One region of the Paraburkholderia sp. Clong3 genome, then DNA from elsewhere that is predicted to be linked to it. Evidence: predicted binding sites of a transcription regulator. Region 1 holds the regulator's gene; the other holds the start of a gene.
The links. Region 1 encodes LexA, which represses DNA repair genes until DNA is damaged. Its sites were predicted from a motif close to ACTGTATNNNNATACAGT; they were not measured.
Positions count from the first base shown of each region.

Region 2: a site for LexA is predicted at 1,511-1,528, ahead of recA (recombinase RecA). Genes of this name have one in related genera too.

Region 1 is NZ_JBNDMH010000002.1:1,378,638-1,382,382, forward strand. Features, by position in the region: gene cysT (sulfate ABC transporter permease subunit CysT) at 1-81, opposite strand, end outside; gene OKW30_RS10605 (sulfate ABC transporter substrate-binding protein) at 239-1,285, opposite strand; gene lexA (transcriptional repressor LexA) at 1,596-2,246, shown strand; gene OKW30_RS10615 (hypothetical protein) at 2,349-2,693, shown strand; gene OKW30_RS10620 (DUF2939 domain-containing protein) at 2,813-3,430, shown strand; gene OKW30_RS10625 (universal stress protein) at 3,549-3,745, opposite strand, start outside.
Region 2 is NZ_JBNDMH010000002.1:3,772,213-3,775,957, reverse strand. Features, by position in the region: gene recX (recombination regulator RecX) at 1-325, opposite strand, end outside; gene recA (recombinase RecA) at 333-1,409, opposite strand; gene OKW30_RS21595 (response regulator transcription factor) at 1,664-2,452, shown strand; gene OKW30_RS21590 (sensor histidine kinase N-terminal domain-containing protein) at 2,462-3,745, shown strand, end outside.

The DNA of each region.
Region 1 (3,745 bases):
GCTCAGATAAGCCACCGTGATGCCGAGTGTCAGGCCAAAACCGGGCAATGCGCTCGGCTTGCGGAAGGTCAACATGGTCATGCTGGATACTCGTTCATGGTTGATGCTCGCGCGGTTGTTCGTTTTGCCGTGCTGCCGTACTGCGGTACTGCCGCACTGCTGGCCACCGGACCCCGGTTAGCCGAAAGCGCGCCCATTGGGCGCGCCCTTTTGCCCCTGGCGGTGATTCAGGCGGTGGTTACTGCGGCTGATAAATCGAATCGAACACGCCGCCGTCCGCGAAATGGGTCTTCTGCGCGTTGGTCCAACCACCGAACGAATCGTCGATCGTGTACAGCTTCAGCTTCGGAAACTTCGCGGTCAGATCGGCAGGCACCTTGGTGGAACGCGGACGATAGAAATTGCGCGCGGCGATCTCCTGACCTTGCTCGCTATACAGGAAGTTCAGATACGCTTCGGCCACCTTGCGCGTGCCGTGTTTGTCGACGACCTTGTCGACCACCGCGACCGGCGGCTCGGCCAGAATGCTCACCGACGGCACCACGATCTCGAACCTGTCCGGACCAAACTCCTTCAGCGACAGGAACGCCTCGTTTTCCCACGCGATCAGCACGTCGCCGATACCGCGCTGCACGAAGCTCGTGGTCGCGCCGCGCGCGCCCGAATCGAGCACGCCGGCGTTCCTGTACAGCTTACCGACGAACTCCCTGGCCTTCTGGTCGTTGCCGCCCGGTTGATGCTCGGCGTACGCCCACGCGGCCAGATAATTCCAGCGCGCGCCGCCCGAGGTCTTCGGATTCGGCGTCACGATCGACACGCCCGGCTTCACCAGATCGTCCCAATCCTTGATGTGCTTCGGGTTGCCCTTGCGTACCAGAAACACGATCGTCGACGTGTACGGCGATGCGTTGTCCGGCAGACGCTTTTGCCAGTTCTTGTCGACGAGCCCCTTGTTCGCGAGCGCGTCGATGTCATAGGCGAGCGCAAGCGTCACGACGTCGGCCTGCAGTCCGTCGAGCACCGAGCGAGCCTGCGCGCCCGAGCCGCCGTGCGACTGCCTGAAGGTGACGGCTTCGCCGGTCCTGGCCTTCCATTCCTTGCCGAATGCCTGATTGATGTCCTGATACAGCTCGCGCGTCGGATCGTAGGACACGTTCAACAGCGTGGTGTCGGCGTGCGCGACGCCGCTTGCGCCCAACATGCCGAGCGCACCCGCCGCGCCGACGGCGAGCGCCGCGATCCGTTTTCTGGTTCGAGCCGCAAGCCCCATATGCCGATGGTTCATTTCGATTTTTCTCCGCGTGATGTCCGCTGATGAGCGTCTGGTGTTGTTCTGCGTCGCGGTCACGTGCACATGAGCGCCAACCGGAGGCCAGTCTATCGAAGCGCTTTCATTATTAAAAATAATGTTTCTTCATTTTTTAATGCTTAAAAGTGGTAACGACAGATGCGTCGGCTGTTGGGACGCCGACAACGCCGTCATGTCGCCGATAAACGACGCCCCTGCGCGACCCTTGCGCCGAACTTAAAGTAAAGCTTGAAATGCGCCGAATACTGTATAAAAATACAGTCACCTGTTCATACATACAGTGGCCATGACAAAACTCACCGCACGACAGCAGCAGGTTTTCGATCTGATCCGCCGCGCGATCGAACGCACCGGCTTTCCGCCCACTCGCGCGGAAATTGCCGCCGAACTCGGGTTCAGCTCGGCCAATTCCGCGGAAGAGCATCTGCGCGCGCTGGCGCGCAAGGGCGTGATCGAACTCGCGGCCGGCGCGTCGCGCGGCATCCGCCTGCTGTCCGGGCAGGAGGACGCGCCGTATCAGTTCACCCTGCCGCATGCGGGCCTGATGCAGTTGTCGTTGCCGCTGATCGGCCGGGTCGCGGCGGGTAGCCCGATCCTCGCGCAGGAACATATCTCGCAGCACTACGCGTGTGACCCGGCGCTGTTCTCGAGCAAGCCCGACTACCTGCTGAAGGTGCGCGGCCTGTCGATGCGCGACGCGGGCATTCTCGACGGCGACCTGCTCGCGGTGCAAAAGCGCACCGAAGCGAAGGACGGCCAGATCATCATTGCGCGGCTTGGCGACGACGTAACGGTCAAACGTCTGAAGCGCCGGCCGAACGGCATCGAACTGATCGCCGAAAACCCCGATTACGACAACATCTTCGTGGAATCCGGCAGCGCCGATTTCGCGCTCGAAGGGATCGCGGTCGGGCTGATCCGCCCCAGCGAGTTCTGATCTTTCGCTGTCGCCGGAACGCTTGCGCCGGTTTGTCCAACCCAAGCCGCATTTACGCCCGCATTTACGCCCGCATCTACGCCGAATCGCCTGGAGAGACTCATGGAACGCCTTGCCCGCCTGTTGCCCTTTCGCCAGTTCGGCCGTCTGCGCCATCTGCGCAAGCTCACGCCCTGCGCGCTAATCGAGGCGCCCGCTGCGCGCACGCCGTCGCTGTTCGACGCGGCTGCCGAAGCTTCCGGTCTGCCGTCGTCGTTGCCGGCATTCGCGCGCGTGTCGCTGAATTCGGCGCTGAACATCGCCGAGCCCGCGCGTCGCGCGCCGGTGCGGGTCTATCATGGACCGTCGCGACTGATCATGGTCGGCACGGTCGACGCCGTATGCCGTATGATCGATCGTTGCATAGCCGACGAAGCCAACGTGCACGGCGCGGTGTTCGAAGCCTGAGCGAATCCTGAGTACGCATGCAACAAGCACTTCGGATGTTCAGAGATTCGCGTGGGATAGGGTCGTTTCGACCTCGCCGTGGTCGACGTTAGATCATCACTGACGTGGAGTCCCATTCGATGACAATTCGGAAACGCACACAGGGCAGCGCCACCCGGCCGCTGCTGATCACGCTGATCGTGGTGATCGTGATTGCCGCGCTGGGCTTTATTTATGCGTCACCGTATCTCGCGGTGAACAATCTCAAACGCGCCGCCGATGCGCGCGACGTGCAAACCGTCAATCAGTACGTGGACTTTCCCGCGCTACGCGATAGCCTGAAGCAACAGGTGGGCGCCATGCTGACACGCCGGCTCGAGGCGGATGCCGGCAACAAGATGGCCACGATCGGCGCGGTGATCGGCGTGACGCTGATCGGCCCGCTCGTCGATGCCTATGCGACACCCGACGGCGTCGCGGCGCTGCTGAACGGCATGCCGCCGCGCGGCACGCCGGGCGAGCAACCGTCCGCGCCGCCAGCCGCGGGCGGCGAAGCGCCGGCCGCACCAGCCGCGGGCGACACCACCACGCAGGCAAGCGCCCCGCCGCCCGGGCGTCAAAGCACGGCCGGCTATCGCAGTCTCAACGAGTTTGTCATCACGTACCGGCGTGGCGAAGGTAACGCGAACTATTCGGCAATCTTTCGTCGCGAAGGTCTGGTCACGTGGAAGCTCGCGGCGATCAATCTGAACGAGTGAGATTGAAGCCTGGCCGGATGGGATGCGTGGCTGGCCATCGGGGCCGGCCACGCGACAGGGTCTATTCACCTCTGGGCTAGATGACGGGGCGCGCGGCTTCGCGTCCCTCACTAGCCCATTACGCCGCAGCCGCCTGCTGCTGCTCCTGCGCGGACGAGCACGCCACCAGAATGCTGCACGACACGCGGTCGAGCAGCGGCGTGTTGCCCGCCCCCATCCACCACCGCGACAAACCGGTCCGGCAGCGATGGCCCACCACCACGAGGTCGACCTGCAACTCGTTGGCAAGATTGGCGATCTCGTCGATCGGATGAC
Region 2 (3,745 bases), 2.4 Mb from region 1:
CTTTCAGCGAACGGGCGGGGCGTTGGGATTTTCTGCTGTCGTCTTTGTCGGACTGGCCCGGCTTCTCTTCGCCGGGTTGGCGACGGGAGCGGGTGTAGGTGACCTCGGAGGGGATTGGGGAATCGAGTCCGGAGGAATCCCGGCTGGACGACGCTGCAGCGGGCGCAGACCGCGTACGCTGCGGGTCGCGGCCCGCAGCGCGGTCATGTGCGTCGAACGGTTCGAACGGATCGCCGGATTCAGGCGATCCGTCCGCCGCGTCGCGCGGGCCGTCCGGATAGCGTCCGGAGTCGAAACCGGACAGCGGCCGGCCTTTGCGTATCACTTGATGCTTACTCTTCTTCGCCCGCGACTTCAGCGTCCGCGCCGGTCACGGCGTTCGCCATCGCGGTAACGCCCAGCGATTCGCGGATACGGTTTTCGATTTCGCGAGCGATATCCGGATTTTCGCGCAGGAATTCACGCGCGTTGTCCTTGCCCTGACCGATCCGCTCGCCGCTGTAGCTGTACCATGCGCCGGCCTTGTCGACGATCTTCGCCTGCACGCCGAGGTCGATGATTTCGCCCTGACGCGAGATGCCCTCGCCGTACAGGATGTCGAAAATCGCTTCACGGAACGGCGGCGCCACCTTGTTCTTGACGACCTTCACGCGGGTTTCGTTGCCGATCACTTCGTCGTTCTTCTTGATCGAGCCGATGCGGCGAATGTCGAGACGCACCGACGCGTAGAACTTCAGCGCATTACCGCCCGTGGTGGTTTCCGGGTTGCCGAACATCACGCCGATCTTCATGCGGATCTGGTTGATGAAGATCACGAGGCAGTTCGTGCGCTTGATCGTGCCGGTCAGCTTGCGCAGCGCCTGCGACATCAGACGCGCCTGCAGACCCGGCAGCGAGTCGCCCATTTCGCCTTCGATTTCCGCCTTCGGCACCAGCGCCGCGACAGAGTCGATCACGATCATGTCGATCGAGCCCGAGCGCACCAGCGCGTCGGCGATTTCGAGCGCCTGTTCGCCGGTGTCCGGCTGCGAGACCAGCAGGTCGGCGACGTTCACGCCGAGCTTGCCCGCGTATTGAATGTCCAGCGCGTGTTCCGCGTCGATGAACGCCGCGGTGCCGCCGAGCTTCTGCATTTCGGCGACGACCTGCAGCGTCAGCGTGGTTTTACCGGACGATTCCGGACCGTAGATTTCGACCACGCGGCCGCGCGGCAAACCGCCGACGCCCAGTGCGATGTCGAGGCCGAGCGATCCGGTGGAGACCACCTGGATGTCTTCGACTGCCTCACCTGCGCCGAGCCGCATGACCGACCCTTTGCCGAACTGCTTTTCGATCTGCGCGAGCGCGGCGGCGAGAGCCTTGCTCTTTTCAGCAGTCAGTCCAGCCGAGCCTTTCTTGCTTTCTTCCATGAATCGTCCTTTGCTATGATGAACGGCGTCTGAGGCAGATGTGCACCCGTGGTTCCACTCGAATTGAGCGGAGTCTCCAGGACATCACACGAAACGCAGACACTGTATAAAAAAACAGTAGTTTTGGCAAGCGCGATTGTGATGCGAACGCGCATCTTTTACTGTCGCATCGCCCCAACTACCCACAATAATGTTCGGAGACCGCTGCGCGCCGGGGCAACCCCACGGTGCCGGCAAAGCCAGGCTGGCGCATCATGCGAATTCTGATTGCCGAAGACGACAGCATACTCGCGGATGGTCTGGTTCGATCACTCCGCCAATCGGCCTATGCGGTCGATCACGTGAAAAGCGGCGTAGAAGCCGATACCGCGTTGTCAATGCAGACGTTCGACCTATTGATCCTCGATCTGGGCCTGCCGCGCATGTCCGGGCTCGAGGTGCTGCGCCGCCTGCGCGCGCGCAATTCGAACCTGCCCGTGCTGATCCTGACCGCCGCCGATAGCGTCGACGAACGCGTCAAAGGCCTCGACCTCGGCGCCGACGATTACATGGCCAAGCCCTTCGCGCTGAACGAACTCGAAGCGCGCGTGCGCGCGCTGACACGGCGCGGCGCGGGCGGCGGCCCGACCGTCGTGCGGCATGGCTCGCTGTCGTTCGATCAGGTGGGCCGCATCGCCTACGTCAACGACCAGGCGATCGATCTGTCGGCGCGCGAGCTCGGTCTGCTCGAAGTGCTGCTGCAACGGATCGGCCGGCTGGTCTCGAAAGAGCAGCTCGTCGACCATCTGTGCGAATGGGGCGAGGAAGTCAGCAACAACGCGATCGAAGTCTACGTGCACCGGCTGCGCAAAAAGATCGAACCGAGCGGCGTGCGCATCATCACCGTGCGCGGGCTCGGCTACTGTCTCGAAAAAGCGGCGCCGCCGGCGAATGCGAGCGCGCCCGCCACCCCGGCCGGCTCCGCGCCGCAGACGGCACAAGCGGCACAATCGTCCACCGCGCCGTCGTCCACCGCGATGCCGGCGAGCCACCACTACAAATAGAGGCCAGCGATGTCCGCACGCGCTGATCGCGCCACGGCGCACGCGGCGGACCTCGACGAGGCGCGCGACGCGCGCTACGCCAATCCGTTCGCCGCGCCCGACGAAACCGAAGCCGCCGCCGAAGCGCGTCCGCGCTCGCTGTTCGGCGAAATTCTCGACTGGATGCTCGCGCCGCTGCTGCTGCTTTGGCCGATGAGCCTCGCGGTCACCTATCTGGTCGCGAAGTCGATCGCGAACGGGCCGTTCGACCGCGCGCTCGAAACCGACGCCTACGTGCTCGCGCGCCAGATCCATCCGGTCAATGGCGTCGCGGAGCTGTCGCTGCCCGAGTCGACGCGCGATTTCCTGCGCGCCGACAACGTCGACAGCGTGTTCTTTCAGGTGCTCGGCGCGCGCGGCGAGCTCGTGGCCGGCGAGCGTGACATGCCACTGCCGCACGAGGAGGACCGCCCGCCGCCGGGCCTCGTCGAATTCCGCGACGACGTGCTGCGCGGCAACGACATCCGCGTCGCCTACACGACCGTCGAGTTTCCGCAGACGCCGGGCGCGCAGGCCGTGCTCGTGCAGGTCGCCGAAACGCTCGACAAGCGCAGCCAGCTCGCCAACGACATCATCAAGGGCGTGATCCTGCCGCAGTTCGTGATCCTGCCGCTCGCGATCCTGCTCGTGTGGTTCGGGCTGTCGCGCGGGCTCGAGCCGCTGCATGCGCTGCAGGCGCATATCCGCGCGCGCCGGCCGGACGATCTGTCGCCGCTCGAAGCGCGCCGCGCGCCGCCGGAAATCGAGCCGCTCGTCACGTCGTTCAACGATCTGCTCACGCGCCTCGAACAGAACATGGAGCTGCAGAAGCGCTTCATCGCCGACGCCGCGCATCAGATGAAAACGCCGCTGGCCGGCCTGCGCACCCAGGCCGAGCTCGCGCTGCGCCAGAACGCGTCGGCCGAGGTTCGTCGCTCGCTCGAACAGATCGCGACGAGCTCCGAGCAGGCCGCGCGGCTCGTCACGCAATTGCTCGCGCTGGCGCGCGCGGAAAACCGTCGGTCGGGACAGATCTTCACGCCGCTCGAACTGGGCGAACTCGCGCGCAGCGCGGTGCGCGAATGGGTGCAGGCCGCGCTCGCGAAGCAGATGGACATCGGCTACGAAGCGCCCGACGAGCCCGTCGAAGTCGCCGGCAATCCGGTGATGCTGCGTGAAATGCTGTCGAACCTGATCGACAACGCGATCCGCTATACGCCGGCGGGCGGCCGCATCACCGTGCGCGTGCGGCACGACGCCCCCGCGCGGCTCGTG